Regions from separate parts of the Paenibacillus sp. Z3-2 genome, predicted to be linked through region 1. Evidence: riboswitches for the same ligand, from Rfam matches in the RefSeq annotation. Region 1 holds a riboswitch; each other region holds the start of a gene.
What was found. Region 1 has a riboswitch for thiamine pyrophosphate ahead of M1D71_RS04105 (ABC transporter ATP-binding protein). Riboswitches for the same ligand answer to the same signal wherever they lie in the genome.
Positions count from the first base shown of each region.

Region 2: linked by a shared signal. The riboswitch ahead of M1D71_RS16755 (thiamine phosphate synthase) and the one ahead of M1D71_RS04105 (ABC transporter ATP-binding protein) in region 1 are both predicted to bind thiamine pyrophosphate.
Region 3: linked by a shared signal. The riboswitch ahead of M1D71_RS02205 (ABC transporter substrate-binding protein) and the one ahead of M1D71_RS04105 (ABC transporter ATP-binding protein) in region 1 are both predicted to bind thiamine pyrophosphate.
Region 4: linked by a shared signal. The riboswitch ahead of thiC (phosphomethylpyrimidine synthase ThiC) and the one ahead of M1D71_RS04105 (ABC transporter ATP-binding protein) in region 1 are both predicted to bind thiamine pyrophosphate.

Region 1 is NZ_CP096397.1:938,557-942,774, forward strand. It holds gene M1D71_RS04095 (ABC transporter substrate-binding protein) at 1-152, opposite strand, end outside; gene M1D71_RS04100 (ABC transporter permease) at 315-1,127, opposite strand; gene M1D71_RS04105 (ABC transporter ATP-binding protein) at 1,114-1,881, opposite strand; TPP riboswitch at 2,042-2,144, opposite strand; gene M1D71_RS04110 (radical SAM/SPASM domain-containing protein) at 2,427-3,302, shown strand; gene M1D71_RS04115 (pectate lyase) at 3,628-4,218, shown strand, end outside.
Region 2 is NZ_CP096397.1:3,739,555-3,743,772, forward strand. It holds gene thiO (glycine oxidase ThiO) at 1-1,118, opposite strand, end outside; gene M1D71_RS16755 (thiamine phosphate synthase) at 1,133-1,828, opposite strand; TPP riboswitch at 2,020-2,129, opposite strand; gene M1D71_RS16760 (ABC-F family ATP-binding cassette domain-containing protein) at 2,205-3,755, opposite strand; gene M1D71_RS16765 (hypothetical protein) at 3,894-4,218, opposite strand, start outside.
Region 3 is NZ_CP096397.1:444,068-448,285, forward strand. It holds gene M1D71_RS02195 (ABC transporter permease) at 1-655, opposite strand, end outside; gene M1D71_RS02200 (MTH1187 family thiamine-binding protein) at 655-945, opposite strand; gene M1D71_RS02205 (ABC transporter substrate-binding protein) at 1,170-2,210, opposite strand; TPP riboswitch at 2,419-2,531, opposite strand; gene M1D71_RS02210 (phospholipase D-like domain-containing protein) at 2,893-4,218, shown strand, end outside.
Region 4 is NZ_CP096397.1:656,599-660,816, forward strand. It holds gene M1D71_RS03165 (alpha/beta hydrolase) at 1-256, opposite strand, end outside; gene M1D71_RS03170 (IclR family transcriptional regulator) at 617-1,360, shown strand; TPP riboswitch at 1,509-1,622, shown strand; gene thiC (phosphomethylpyrimidine synthase ThiC) at 2,042-3,769, shown strand.

The DNA of each region.
Region 1 (4,218 bases):
TCTGTTACAGACGAGTCTGTTTGCTGTGCATTGGTTGCCGAATCTGTTGTTGTCGTGTTTTTGCTAGTACTCGTGGTGCTGCATCCACTAACAATCAGCAACAGGCTTATGAGCATGATGGGAAGCAGGGAATATATGCCTTTGTTATTCATAAATGAAGTTCCTCATTTCATCGTTTTGATTTGTAGAAAATGGACAGCAGCATGTTAACGGACAATGTGACAATGTACTGATTGAAGATCTGCTGAAATTGTGCATAAGGTATATTTTGAAGATCGTAACTCCTGTATTTACATCTAATTTCTGTCTAAGTTTTATCCAACTTTCCTTTTGGCTCCATGACGATGACGCCGTAAGCTAAACCGTTTCTCCAGCCAAGCAATCAGTGCAAACAAAATGATTCCCAGCAAGGATAACAGCACAATAGCGGCAAACATCGCATCCGTATTCATATTGCTGGACATGCGGCGGCTGAAGTAGCCGAGCCCTTTACTGCCACCGAGCCATTCGCCAATCGTTGCCCCAACCACGCAGTACACCACAGACATCTTTAGCCCCGAGAAAAATGAAGGGAGTGCCAGCGGAACCTGGAGTTTGCGAAAAATATCCCATTTGCTGGCGCCCATGGTGAGTAGTAGTTCACGCTGTTCTGGGTCGCCTTGGCGGAGTCCATCGTAGGTACTGACCACAATGGGGAAGAACGCGATCAGGAACACCACGGCGACTTTACTCCACAGCGTGTAGCCGAACCACAGGATGAATACGGGGGACAGGGCAATCAGCGGGATCGTCTGACTGATCACGATGAAGGGATATAAGGCCTTTTCAATCGAGCGATTCATATGCATGCCTGTCGCCAGCGCAATTCCGGTCACTATGGACAAGCCAAAACCAACAGCAACCTCCATAAAGGTAGCAGGCAGATGTATGGTCAGCAGCAGACGACGATGCTCAACCAGTGAGCCTGCGATGGCCGTGGGTGCAGGAATGATGAAGGAAGGCACCCATCCCATACGTACAATCGTTTCCCAGATCGCCAGTAAAAAGAGCATGAGCAGAATGAACAAACCATATTGGGAAAACCACTTCGAGAGCCACGTCTGGACGCTAACCTTATCGCTTCGCATGCAATTGTTCCTCCAGTTGTCGTCTCATCTGCACGAGAGCCGGTTCGTAGATCAGGTCCGAATGCCTTGGACGTGGCAAAGGAACCGTCATTTCCCGCAGTTGCTGACCTTGTCCGCCTGGAGTTAGTAGAATAATACGATCACTTAAAAGCAATGCTTCTTCAATGTCATGTGTAATAAACAGGACGGTTTGGCCAAAGCCCTCCCACAGCTCCAACAACCAGCGATGCATTTCTCGTTTGGTTAAGGCGTCGAGCGCACCGAAGGGTTCATCCAGCAACATGAGCTGTCCGCCTGTAAGCAAAGTACGAAGCAGTGCTACCCGCTGCCGCATGCCACCGGATAACTCATCCGGATAGGAATGTTCATAACCTGACAGGCCGAACCTGGCTAATCCAGCCATGATGTCGGCCCGCAGCTTGTCCTTGTTCTGTCGGCCTGGTGCCAACTCGGCAGGCAGCATGCAGTTCTCCAAGACGGTCCGCCAGGATAACAGCAGATCTTTCTGCGGCATATAGGCGACTCGTCCGAGCCGTTGTCCTTGCGGTACATCGGCAATGTCGATGGTGCCGACGGTTGGCTCATGCAAGCCTGCGAGCAGCTTGAAGAGCGTGCTTTTACCTGATCCGCTGGAGCCAATGAGTGAGACAAATTCTCTCTGTTGAACCTGAAGCGACACATTGGAGAGTACGGGTGGATCTTTTTTTTCGGGAAAAGCGAAGCTTACGTTGTGAATGGTTACATGGTTGGCCATCTGATCCTCACCCCCTTAATGTCAGACTGGTGAAATAACAACGACATCCTGTGCTCTGCAAAAGAAACAAAAAAGACCCCCCCATTTCCGGAGAAATGAGTGGGTCTGTAAGTTAGATCCGCAATTTATCTTCACATATACATGATAAAATTCCGCTTACTAAAAGGCCGCTCCACTTCCCTCCGCTGGTATGATCCAGATCAGGTTCAAAGGGTCCGAATAGTCATATTCGTCTCAGCCGCAGGGCTCCCCTAGTGCAAATGTACAAGATATGCAGTTGTATGTTCAGCATATATCACTTGAACATGAACTGTAAAGAGGCAGCATGATGGAATTGTTGAGGTGAACTTGGAGTCAGATCCGAGGAGCGAGGTTGTAATCATACAAATTTCAGTTGGAATGAATTTCTTTTGTCCCTCGTTGTGCTTAGAACAATCGAACAATTTACCTCGTTTCAAGAACCCGATATAATAGGGATGGCGCATATTGGCCGGATCACAAATGCAGGTGGGATTTCTCCCTCCTAAGCAGAATGGGGACCCGAGTTGAAAACGTTCAAAAAAGTATATATTGAGATCACAAGTATCTGCAATCTGGCATGCAGCTTCTGTCCGCAGACACAGCGTGCCAAAGGATTCATTGACCCTGAAGTCTTCAACAATATACTGGATCAAGTTAAACCACATACCAACCATATTTATTTACATGTCAAAGGTGAACCCTTGTTGCATCCCAAAATAGATCTGCTGCTTGATTCCGCACATGCGAAGGGACTCAAGGTGAACATTACAACGAATGGTACGCTGCTGCCCAAGACTCAGCATAAATTGCTTGGCAAACCGGCGCTGCGGCAGATGAACTTCTCTCTGCACAGCTTCGATGGGCATGAAGGTTCAACCGATCGTGACGGGTACCTGAGCAACATCTTGTCTTTTGTACATGAAGCGGTGAAGCACAATGTTATCATCTCATTCCGGCTGTGGAATCTGACGCAGGATAACTTTACGAATGCTCAGATGAATCGAAATCGGGAGACCCTTGAAGTGCTGGAACGTGAGTTCAATCTGGACTTTCGTATTGAAGAAAAAGTGGTTCCAGGCAGCGGGGTCAAAATCGCCCCAAATGTATACCTGAACCAGGATCATGAGTTCCAGTGGCCGAGTCTGGATGCACCGGAAGATGACGGGAAAGGATTTTGCCATGCACTACGCGGTCAGGCGGCTGTGCTAGTGGATGGAACGGTGGTTCCATGCTGTCTTGATGGTGAGGGTGTCATTAACCTCGGTAACGTGCACGAGAAGTCATTCTCGGAGATTATTGAGGGTGAGCGAGCGAGCAATCTGGTGTATGGTTTTTCCAAGCGTGAAGCGGTGGAAGAGTTGTGCCGGAAGTGCGGGTATCGTCAGCGGTTTGGAGCCTAGAATATAAAGTGAATACCATCATGTTTTCATAAGATCACGTTGTCTGTAACAGATGATGTGGTCTTTGTTGTGTATATTGAGGTTGTAAATAGAGCATATCCGAAGTTGATATCGGTACATAACAAGTAAACACGGGACCACAAAGCATGCTGAAACATCAGGTTCTATGCTGGGAAGTGTAAACGTGATCTAATGATTATTCTTGTCCCCTTCCTTATTTGGTAGGATTAGGTTGTATTTCAGACAGAGGTGCACCTCTGGCGAACTTCCAGTACAAGCTCAGGCTAGTACTACCAAAAAACGAGAATAAGGGAGGAATAAAGTTATGAAAAAAATGTTGACGCTGTTGCTGTCCGCTGGTTTGGTTGCTTCCATATTTGGTGCAGTTCCGGCTGCGGCTGCACCTACGGTTGTAAATTCAACTATTATTGTTCCAAAGAATACGACCTATGACGGTCAAGGCAAAACCTTTGTAGCCAATCCCTCCACACTGGGCGACGGATCTCAAGCAGAGGGTCAAAAGCCAGTCTTTCGCCTGGAGGCAGGGGCCACGCTCAAAAATGTAAATATCGGATCACCTGCTGCCGATGGTGTTCACTGTTATGGAAACTGTAATATATCGAATGTGGTTTGGCAGGACGTGGGCGAGGATGCACTAACATTGAAGTCGGCCGGAACGGTCAATATTACCGGCGGAGCAGCGTACAAGGCCTATGATAAAGTGTTCCAGATGAATGCAGCCGGAACGATTAACATCAAAAATTTCCGTGCAGATGATATTGGCAAGCTGGTTCGCCAAAATGGTGGAACTTCCTTCGCAGTTAACATGACCCTGGATAACTCCAACATTTCCAATGTGAAAGATGCAATTATGCGTACAGACAGCAGTACATCACAAGGAAAAATCACGAATACA
Region 2 (4,218 bases), 2.8 Mb from region 1:
ATACCATTGCGGTAATGCCCAAAGGCGGCGAACAACCCGGGAACACTCTCGCAAGCACCTATATAAGGCAGTCCATCCGGAGTGGCTGGTCTTACGCCTGCCCATGCTCTCAAAAATCGAGCTTCTTTCATTCCAGGTACCCAATAGGTAGCTGCTGCTAGCAGCTTCTGTACACTCTGGACTGAAACGTTCAGATCCGTTCTGCCGGGCAGACTGGTTGCCCCAAGCCACACTTCTCCATTGGCTTTCGGAACAATATAGATATCTTCGGCATACACCGTTCTATCAGGTCTGTACCCTGCATGTTCAGCTGAGAACTGAACAGCAGCTATTTCTCCTTTTACCGACCACACAGGCAAGCTCAGATTCACATGTCTCATTAATTCTTCACTCTGTAATCCAGCCGCTATAATGACATGTTTGCATGTCATCTCACCGATCGATGTGCTGATCCCCTGTACACCATGTTCGTTTGCTTGCACGCGTATATCCTGTATCCCTTCCATTACCCGTGCTCCCATTGCTTGAGCGGATGCAGCGTATGCCTTTGTTAGATTGACAGGAAGAATCTCACTCTCGTAAGGCCTGTAGTAGGCTCCATACGTATCTCTGTTAAGCCATGATGCCTCCTGTTGCACAGTGTAACGATCCCACCACACCTCATCAGCAGACAAAGCAGAATTTCGATTGTTCTTATAGCTGCTTAATTCACTGTATGAACGAAAAGGGGTCAGGAATCCCTGGCGTTGCAGACCAACCTCTAACCCGCTAAGGATAGCCATTAGCACCTGTTGCTCATGAAGTAACTGTCTGCTCTGCCTGGCAAGCTTAGCCATCAAAGGATGAGCAAAATCCTCACTGTCTGCCGCCAGCATTCCAGCCGCGGCGCACGAAGTTCCTCCCGCGATTGCTGAACGCTCTACCAGCAGTACCTCCTGTCCACGGGAGGCAAGCTCATATGCAATGGCACAACCAACGACGCCTCCACCTACAATAATAGTTTCGGCATGAATCTTATCCGGTCTATCCGTAACACTTTTGTTTCTTGATTCCGGTTCAGATTTCAGTTGATGACTGAAATGATTTCTGTTCTGACCCGATACGATCTCTTTCATCATCTCATCTCCTTGATTCAGCGGCTCAGACTTTCTGTATCAACAATTGCCTGTCTTAATGATGCAGCAGCTCGATCCGGTGAATCGTTACCCCATATGTACGAGATCACGGCAACCCCTTGTGCTCCCGTTGAGCGGATTGCTCGAATGTTCGCCGGTTCAATGCCCCCAATCGCAATAACAGGAACGGAGACACCAGAGCACACTTCAGCAAGAGCGTGCAATCCTCTTGGGTCAAGATCAGGCTTACTGTTGGTTGCATAGACATGCCCGAAGAAAAGGTAATCGGCTCCCCGTTCTTCAGCGATTTTTGCCTCATCGATTGAATGAACAGATACACCCAGACGAAGTCGTTGCACATTGCTTATGACAGCAGTGTTGTACATACGCATAGCCTCTTGCCCCCAGTGCACACCGCCATAGGTTTCATTCTGTGAGGGCAGTTCTGATCCATTGATAACGATGCAGCAAGATGGAACTCCAATGCCACGCAAACTTTCAGCCCAACCGATCTTTTGTTGCCATGTGAGTTCTTTCTCTCGTATGTGAATATAGTCGACCCACGGCCACACGTCCTTTGCTGATTTCACAAAAGAGGCTTGATCTTCTCCCCCCGTAGATACAACATGCAGTTCAAATGATCCGTGTACATGTTCATGAGAAATTGCCGTACTGTTCATCTCCTTCCATGCGTGAATGCTATAAAAATACAAAAAAGCCACTCCCGTAGGGGAGTGGCTGCGTATTAATAATTGGAGCAGATGACTGAATGATGCATACAGTTCATTTCGTACAAAACAGCTATGGAACTCAAACCATAACTTATACAAGGAACTGCATGTTTCAACTCGCTAAGCCGACAGTTGAAATTCATTCGAATTTCCGTTTGCTCAGGTCATTTACTGAAACGCGCGCGCCACTTCCCTACGCTGGTATGATCCAGATCAGGTGCAAAGGGTCCGGAATCGCATTCTTCCATCTCAGCCGCATCGTGCGGCCCCCCTAGTGTTCATATGAAGTTGTAGCTTATGTTACCATAGACGGTTTTTTTTGTCACCGTTCAATTCTATTAAACGTTCCCTGAATCGTCTAGTTTTTCTCAGACCATTCTTCGACATTCCATGTTTTGGTGACCCAACCCTCGTAGAAATCAGGTTCATGAGATACCAACAACACCGTTCCCTTGAATTCTTGCAAGGCACGCTGCAACTCAGCTTTTGCTGTGACATCCAGATGGTTCGTTGGCTCATCGAACAGAATCCAGTTGCTCTCACGCATCAAGAGCTTGCACAAACGAACCTTGGCTTGTTCTCCACCACTCAGCATGTTAAGCGGACGGGTAATATGCTCATTTTTTAATCCACAGCGAGCGAGATGCCCCCGGACTTCATTCTGTGTCAAATGTGAGAACTCATTCCAGACATCCTCAATCGGCGTGATGTTCCCAGCACGAACTTCCTGCTCAAAATAGGCCGTTTCGAGATAATCTCCCAAAAAGGTCTTTCCACTGAGTGGAGATATCTTGCCCAAGATGGTTTTCAGCAGCGTCGATTTACCCACACCATTACAGCCTACAATGGCAATTTTTTCACCACGTTCAATCGTCATCGTCATTTTAGGCAGCAAAGGATACGTGTATCCAATTTCAAAATCAATACCCTCAAAGACCGTTTTGCTACTCGCGCGGGCATCCTTGAATTTGAACGTTGGTTTGGCCGCCTCATCTGGACGATCAATACGTTCAATCCTGTCCAGTTGCTTCTCCCGGCTCTTCGCTCGACCTGAGGTTGAAGCACGTGCTTTGTTACGCTGAATGAAATCTTCCTGCTTCTTGATGTACTCTTGCTGCTTCTCATACGCATCAATATGCTGGGCTTTATTCATATCCGCCATCTCCAGGAACTTGTTATAGTTCGCTGCATATCGCGTTAATTTGGCAAATTCCAAATGATAAATGACATTCACGACTTCATTCATGAATTCCGTATCATGGGAGATTAGAAGAAACGCATGCGGGTAGTCCTTCAGGTAACGTGACAGCCATTCAATGTGCTCTACATCCAGATAGTTGGTCGGCTCATCCAGCAAAAGAGCTGTAGGTTTCTCAAGCAGAAGCTTGGCAAGAAGCACCTTGGTACGTTGCCCCCCACTTAGAGCTGCGACATCACGATCAAGACCAATTGCGGACAAACCAAGACCATTGGCCATCTCTTCCACTTTTACGTCAATCAGATAGAAGTCGCCCTGCTCCAGTTGTTCCTGAATATCGCCCATCTCTTCCAGCAACTGTTCCAGCTTATCTGGATCTGCATCCGCCATCTGGTCTGTAATATTCATCATTTCTTTTTCCAATTCAAGCAACGGAAGGAATGCATCCTTAAGCACGTCACGAATGGTTTTGCCCGGCGTAAGCTTCGTGTGCTGATCCAAATATCCATAACGGACCTTAGGTGTCCATTCCACTTTTCCACTGTCTTTAAGCAATTTACCTGTAAGGATGTTCATTAGTGTGGATTTACCCACACCATTGGCACCAACAAGTCCTACGCGCTCTCCGGCGAGTAAGCGAAACGATACATTTTTAAATAATGTGCGATCTCCAAAATTGTGACTCACGTTCTCTACTGACAATAAACTCATAAGATGAGGTTGCTCCTATCTATTAGACATTACTTTTTTTATTGTTCCGAAACCCTATTCTAGCACAGGTCCTGTCTTTTCTGAAAGTAATGTAAACAGTTCAGGAACCTCTTCCATGATTTTGTCATGCAGGCTCCTCTAACGATTAGAGCAGTTATATTCGAAATAGCCTTGTGCAGCTGCTTGTCTTGCATCTGTGAACACCTCTTCGGCACGGTAACCATTACCACATGTGGAGGGGTAGTAATACTTGATAGCCGTTAAAGGATCTACCCCACCTACGATGGCCGTTTTCTTCACAAGTCTGCCTCCACCAATCGCATAATTGTTGATCTTCTGATCCCCCACGGCTATTCCCTGGATAAAAGCCATAATTCCTGTATCATTAATGGAGTTATACCAATCCTCCTGTGAAATCAGGGGCATCGTAAACGTATAGGAAATACCGTTCTTTCTGGCAAAC
Region 3 (4,218 bases), 490 kb from region 1:
GGCGATCTGTGCGATAAGCTGACTTTTGCAGCATCATATAATATCCAATGCCCTTGTCTGCACCAATCCATTCGGCGATGATGGCACCCATCACGCTATAGGTAGCGGCAATTTTGACACCGGAGAACACCGATGGCAGGGCATGGGGAAGCTCCAACTTCCAGAAGATCTGGTGACGTTTGGCACCAGCCATGCGCATATAGTTCATCATCGCGGCATCAGTACGGGTCAAGCCGTCCATGGCCGCCACCGCAACGGGAAAGAAGCAGACCAGGATGATCGTAATCAGCTTGGGCAGCAGCCCGAATCCGAACCAGATTAACAGGAGCGGCGCCAGCGCGATGGTCGGAATATTTTGACTAAGAATAAGTAAAGGATACAGGGCTGATTTGAGAAAAGGGACCAAATGGAGCACCATCGCAATCAGCAATCCGACCGCCGTGCCTGCCGCGAATCCGATCAGCGTTAACTGAATGGTTGCGGAGGCGTGCATGCCAAGTCGCTCGGCCTGGGATGCCGCTTCGCGGGCGATGTCGGACGGTGCCGGCAGCATCCATTTCTCGATATGGAACAGGGAAACGGCCCCCTGCCATATCGCTATAAAGAGAATAACCGCCACAAAGGGCGGCCATACGCTTTTGAAATAGGCGTGCATTAGCGATATTTCTCCGTCAGGGTATCCATGCTGAAGCCAGTAGGGCTATGGGCGATTTTGATCTGGGAGATGATGCTTGGGCTGCCAGCTTCCACGAGTACCTCATGCATCTTGCGGACAACCTCCAACAGTTCCTCCAGTTCCCCCTCCATGGTGGTGTCGAGCGGGTTCACCTGATACTTCAGGCCAGATTGTTGAATAACTTCAATGGCGCGATCTACGTAAGGATAAGAGTTCTCGCCATTTGGCGTTTTCGGAATAACTTGAATGCTAAGCAGTGTGCTTGCCATGAGAGATCACGGCTCCTTTCGAATGGGTGGTATAAGTCGAACATAGCGAATGTACACTTTACCACTCCGATTGCAGTACCCTCCTCCGATCGCTGTTATCCCCGGATTTCTTGATTCCTTTTCAATGGGGAAATCCCGGGATAAAGGCGAACACTTTGTTTCTTCAGATGGGTTCTGCACTCTTCGTTCTTGTGTACATAAAGGTCAACTTAACAGTTAGATTATTATTTGGGTAAAAACTCGTTCGTATATGCCTTGCTCACATCGATCTGTTCATCCAGCAGTTTTTTGCTAAACATCCAGTCGGTGTAGTTCTGCCATACTTCCTGTTTTTGTTCACCCCAACGCGGGGCGTCATCCGTGTACTTCGGACTAAGCCATTTCTGGCTTGCCAGTACCAATTCCTTGTCCAGATCCGGTACGGCCTTGATCAGAATGTTCGCTGCGTCTTCGGGATGATCAATCGCATATTGATACCCTTCGGAAGTGGCTTTCAGGAATGCTTTCACCAGATCAGGGTCATTCTGAATCGTCTGCTCGTTCGTTACGAGGACAGGCGTGTAGTAATCCAATGCTTCTGAATAATCCTTCACATATAACATGTCGATCGGTTCCCCGCGCAGTTCGGCTTCGATACCCGTCCAGGCGTAGAAAATCCACGCGAAATCAATGTCCCGTTTCACTGCGGTGAAAAAGTCGGCATCACCCATGTTAATATTTTTCACTTTGGATACATCGGCTCCGTCGCCTTCCATAATGGATTGCATCACGGCTTCTTCCACTGGGGAACCCCAACCGCCATAGGTTTTGCCTTCAAAGTCTTTCGGTGAATTAATATTCCGATCCGCCGGAGCAGCGAATCCGGATGTATTATGCTGAATAACTGCTGCGATGGAGATTAATGGAACACCCTGTGTGCGGGCTTGAGTTACACTCTCCTGATAGCTTACGCCAAAAGGCGCTTCATTGGAGGCAACCATTGTATCTGCGCCACCGGCACCTGGTTGTACAATCTCTACGTTCAAGCCCTCAGCCTTGTAAAAACCTTGATCTACAGCGGCATACAGGCCGGTATGATTCGTATTCGGTGTCCAGTCGAGCACCACTTTAATATCTTTCAGGGCGGCAGTGTCACCTTCGTTGCTGCTTTCCGTATTCGTGTTGCCGTTCTGCCCTGCTGGGGCAGCTTCTTTGCCGCCACATGCGGCTACAGTCACCATAAGCACACATAAGAGCAACAATCCCATTGTTTTACGCCATTTCATCTGTGGTTCTCTCCTTCGGTATGTCCGGCCGAGTGGCACGGGGTACTCCTTGGCTTCATATCCAATCATCTTGCATAAATCGACAGATTTATACCAGTTGAGATCTGGATGACGTTATTTTTTATTCAAAAAGAACGTCAAAAAAGCGCCCCGTAATCCGGGACGCGTGCAGGCGTTAGAGAGGTGGCGTTCAGCCATAGGGCTGTGCCAATTCGATATACTCCGATTCCTACGCTGGCATGATCCAGATCAGGTCTAAGGGTTAGTATCTTGGTGGGATACACTCTCAGCCGGCCAATTCCGACTCCCCTGGGAAACTATGAAGTTACGGGCATTACTAGGGTAATTATAGGCCAGCAGGTGGAACGTGTCCAGTCAGGAACTGGATGGGGGCACGTATGAATTAATCAAAGAGGCCATTATACATGCGTATAACGACCTCTCTAGATGTGTGATTTTTATCAATTATCGTGGCGAATTATAAAAGGAAAGCTGACTGAGTGCAAAAGCATCGGATTTCGGGTCATAGCCTACCTGTTTCTGAGTCGCTCCGAGCTGAGCTTTTGATCGTTTGACCTTGACCGGAGTCGCTTGATTAATTAAACAACATAATTTAGATACAGAAGGAGATAGTACTGCTATACAAATAATTACTTTTTACATAAAAATGGGGGCGTACTGAATGATCTTTAAAACCATATTCGCAATTATTCTGTCCTATTGTGTATACGTTTTTTTCACAGCTTACCTTTTATTTTTGGTTCTGTCTCCATCTACTATTGAAAATACGGATATGCAAAAATCGTTAACAGCAGGAAGTACGACAGATCGCGTATTGCTCTTGGAGGACGGCTTTCAATCCGGTCAGGTGAGAATCCAGACCATTCGAGAGGCGAAAACAAGCATCGACCTGGCTTATTACTCCATCCAAAAAGGAAAAACATCTCAACTCTTTTTTGCTGCTTTATTCGATGCAGCTGATCGGGGTGTTCATGTTCGAATCATTTTAGACGGGATTTTTCACAACATGCGCGGAGAATTGCGTGATATTCCAGATGCCATTGCAGCTCACCCCAATGTGGAGTTAAGGTATTATGAACCACTCCACATAGTTATGCCATGGACATGGCATAACCGTCTGCATGACAAAATCCTTCTTGTCGACAACACATATGGCATCATTGGCGGCCAAAATATTGGTGATAGATACATGGCATTGCAACCCCAAAAAGACTATGTATTCGATCGGGATGTCCTTGTTTACAATCCAAACCATAATACGAACACCACGGTTGTTGAAATGAAAAAATATATAGATCGGTTATGGAACCATCCATTCACCAAACCAGAAAAACATGCAAAACGTCAGCATCATGCAAAGGGGTTAAAAGAGCTGGCTCGGCTGGCTCAGTTATATAAAAAAGCTCGGGCTCAGAGCGATCCTTTTGTTAAAGTGTTGCCGAAGGAATGGGCTCAAGGAGCTCTTCATTCCGACCACGTCGCTTTCATTCACAATCCAATCCAAAGGCTGTATAAAGACCCGACCATGTGGAGAGCATTTGTTCATTTCGCCAATCAAGCAAAGTCGAAAGTGTACCTTCAGACGCCATATGCCATTCCTACCAAGAAAATGAAGAAAGCAGTACATCTGTCGATGAATCCAAAAGCAGAATGGGTCATGCTAACCAATTCAATCCAGCAGACCCCTAACCCTTTGGCTTTCGCGGGATACTTAAGCTCTAAGAAACGGTTGCTTGATACCAGTCTGGCCATTTATGAATACCAAGGCCCTTATTCCATACACGGCAAATCATTTGTTATGGATGGTTACCTCAGCATGGTTGGTTCGTATAATCTTGATCCCAGATCCGCCTTTCTAAATACCGAATCTGCTGTGGTCATTTCTGGTTCTGCATTCGCCAACGAACTAACAGAGGCTATGGATATCAAACGTGCACATAGTACGCGTGTGAATAAAGGTGAGCATCCAGCAGAATCTACGAATCAG
Region 4 (4,218 bases), 280 kb from region 1:
CCGGAAACGTGATGTCTTCGTACTTCATGTTCTTGGCCTGCATCGGGTTGGAGAAGACAGGCGCTACGGTTGGATTGGATAATACCCATGCGATATAACCATGCAGTGCAATAAAACAAAACAGCAGGAAAAATACAACGGAGAGCAGCAACGCTACGATAATATGTTTGAACCGAATCAGCCTCGGTGATAACGAAGAGGGCAGATCGGATACTTTTGTTTGCAGCGGGGCTTCGCTCTGGGATGTTGGATACATGAATGGCCCCTCCTTTGAAGTTCAGTTGAAGATAACAACGACATGAAAAGAGAATTGCGTCTATTTCAGAACCTGCTTCAGAGCGATATCTTAAAGTAATATATCTTTATCGTATGTTCCAATATAGTCAAAGTCAATTGATTGAGGGCATTTGTTACGCAATTGTTATATAGTTCTTAAGATATATGGGTAACATTCCCTTAGCGAGTAAATTACAGGGGATTTAGTCTTATAAAAAGGAAATATTTATAACTTGGCCTATTCAGATCTTAACTCTTTTTGGTTTACAGATGAGACCGTTTCTCATATAATTTATGTAACCAAGTTTCATGTGATGAAACATGAGGAGGGCATTATGCCATGGAAGATCGTAAGTTAACCGTCCGGGCTGTAGAACGGGCGCTGGATATATTATTATGTTTTACCACGCGCAGTGATCTGGGACTCACCGAAATTGCCAGTCAGATTGGTTTGCACAAAAGTACAGTGCATCGCCTGATGGCTACGCTGGAGGATCGAGGCTTTGTCATCCGGGATGCGGCAACGGAGAAGTACCGACTTGGCATACGAATCTGGGAGCTATCAGCCCATATGTCACGCAGTGATGATCCGGCGATTTTGCTGCTGCCTGCAATGGAGCGGCTGAGAGACCGGTTGGGAGAGACCGTAAGTCTGTACCTGCGTGATGGCAGTGAACGGATTCGGATTCAGGCTGTACAAAGTGATCAGGCAATTCGCCGTGTTGCTCCCGTCGGCGTTAGACTCCCGCTATCTGTCGGGGCTTCCAGCAAAGTCTTGATGGCGTTTGCGTCGGACGAGGACCGTGAAGAACTGATGAATGGGCCTGAATGGCCGGTATTTATCGATCCAGCGGTGTATCTGGCGCAGATGGGAGACATCCGGGATAACGGATATGCCACGAGTTACGAGGAACGTGAGCCGGGAGCTGCCGCGGTATCGGTGCCGATTATGGATCGTAGAGGCAATATTGCAGCTGCGCTCTCGGTCTCAGGACCTGTCAGCCGACTTTCGCAGGAGACTTTGCACGAATACGCACCTGTGCTAAAGGAAGCTGCTACGCAGATGGGGCTCATGTTATCCTGATGTTGATGTAAGGTCTGTCACCAATTAAGTTAGTAATCTGGGATATAAAGGTTGTTTTTATGTCCCGGTTGCGCTACTCTGTAATGGACGGCCCAGCGGGGCCAGCTTCATTGCATATGAACAGCGGCTTGTGTAAGCCGCAACTTGTTAACGTTACTGGGGGAGTCCGAACTGTCCGGACTGAGACGGAATCGCATGAGATTCCGGACCCTTTGCACCTGATCTGGATCATACCAGCGTAGGGAAGTAATCGGCGATATGACCACAACCACCACATAATGTGACCCTTGCAGTGCTCCGTTAAGGAGCTGATTGAAGGTGCATTATTGGTGATGGACATAAAAGTCGGTTCCTTCGGGGACCGGCTTTTTTATATACAGGGAACAGGCGATATAGCGCGGACTCCATGGGCTTCTTTTTCAATAACCTGCAAAAGTGGGCTTGGATAAGGAGAGAAGTCTCATAGATTCATGATCTGTGGTAACCTCCGTTATGTTGTGAACTGTACATGAATGATGTCTCCTCTGGTCTGGTGTAGGATCGCTCATTCTTCTCTGCATTGCGTTGATTTGGGACAGGTACGTAAGCGAGCTAATGATGATACCAACCAATCCAAGCGAAGGAACACTAAGGAGGAGAAAAGTGAACATGAGTACAGGAAATCAAACGGGACAACAAGCGATGGAACAGGAACATACGGGTCAGCAGGTGGAAAAGAAAACAGAGGCGGCCGGACGGGTTCAGCCCTTTCCGGGCAGCCGCAAAGTCTACATTCAGGGCTCACGGCCGGACATTGCTGTCCCGGAGCGTGAAATAGCCCTTCATGACACGAATACTCCCCAAGGGGTGGAGCATAACGAGCCGCTGCGTGTCTACGATACGAGCGGTCCGATGACTGATCCCGAATTTCATGCCGATATCCGGGCAGGTCTACCAGCCCTGCGTACCCGCTGGATCACAGAGCGTGGCGATGTCGAGGCTTACCAAGGCCGTACAGTTAAACCCGAGGATAACGGATTAAAGCCCGGAGGGAAGAGAGCTGGAGCCGAAGAGTACCCTGGATTGCGTGGCAAACCGCTGCGAGCACAGACAGGACGCTGTGTGACTCAGATGCATTATGCGAGGCAGGGAGTCATTACGGCAGAGATGGAGTTTGCCGCCATTCGTGAAGGCGTGGAGCCGGAATTCGTGCGCCAGGAGCTGGCGAGTGGAAGAGCCATCCTGCCGTCTAACATCAATCACCCGGAGAGTGAGCCGATGTTGATCGGTCGTCATTTTCATGTGAAGATCAATGCCAACATTGGCAACTCTGCTGTATCTTCTTCCATCGAGGAAGAGGTGGAGAAGATGACCTGGGCGGTACGCTGGGGGTCGGATACCGTAATGGATCTGTCCACAGGCAAAGACATTCATACTACCCGGGAATGGATTATCCGCAATTCCCCTGTGCCAATCGGTACGGTGCCGCTGTATCAGGCGCTGGAGAAGGTGAATGGCGAAGCGGAAGCACTGACCTGGGAGTTATACCGTGACACGCTAATTGAGCAGGCAGAGCAGGGTGTGGACTACTTTACGATTCATGCAGGCGTGCTGCTGCGTTATATCCCGATGACGGCCAAGCGGATGACAGGCATTGTGTCTCGCGGTGGGTCCATTATGGCAGCATGGTGCCTTGCACATCATCAGGAGAACTTTTTGTACACCCATTTTGAAGAAATCTGCGAGATTATGAAAAGGTATGATGTCGCGTTCTCGCTGGGAGATGGACTTCGCCCAGGCAGCATCTACGATGCCAACGATGAAGCACAGATGGCGGAACTGGCGACGCTTGGAGAACTGACGCAGATCGCGTGGAAGCACGATGTGCAAGTGATGATTGAAGGCCCGGGTCACGTGCCGATGCACAAGATCAAGGAAAATGTGGACTTGCAGATGGAGATTTGCAAAGAAGCACCGTTCTATACGCTGGGTCCACTGACAACCGACATTGCCCCGGGATACGATCACATCACATCCGCCATTGGGGCGGCCATGATTGGCTGGTTCGGCACGTCCATGCTCTGTTATGTTACGCCAAAAGAACATCTAGGCCTGCCCAACAAGGATGATGTGCGGGAAGGGGTTATCGCCTACAAGATCGCAGCCCATGCCGCTGATCTGGCAAAAGGCCATCCACGTGCCCAGCGCCGGGATGACGCCCTGTCCAAAGCGCGCTTCGAGTTCCGCTGGCGTGACCAGTTTAACCTGTCACTGGACCCTGAACGTGCGCTTTCCTACCATGATGAGACGCTGCCAGCCGAAGGGGCCAAGGAAGCTCATTTCTGCTCCATGTGCGGACCGAAGTTCTGTAGCATGCGCATTACGCAGGACATTCGTGCCTTTGCCACCGATATGAGTGCATTTAATTAACAATACGGCTCACAATGTCATTGTGAGCCGGGATTCTTTATCTGAAGTTTTGCAAATAGGAAGCTCTTCGTCTACGAGTTGTTGTTAAGCGAGTTAAACCAGATAATTGTTTTGTTGAAAGCTATAACTTGTTGTTTGATTAACATGTTTCCATAATCATCTAGAGCAAAGTGATAAGTAAATGCGCGACTTATGATTTAATCGGTCGAAGGCATCTCGAGCTCTTTGTATGACAAACTGGCGAACTTCGATTATTTGCTCTGTTTCGCTCAACCCATCATTTTTAATTTTATTCCCCGAATTATCAACACTGAGATTTAAGAAACTCTAAACGAGAAAATTACATTCCAAATCAACCAAATAACCTAAAATGAGAGATCTCAGGTCAAATATGTTACCTGACGATCTACTGTAACGAATTAATTGAGTTTCACCAAGACTGTATAGTT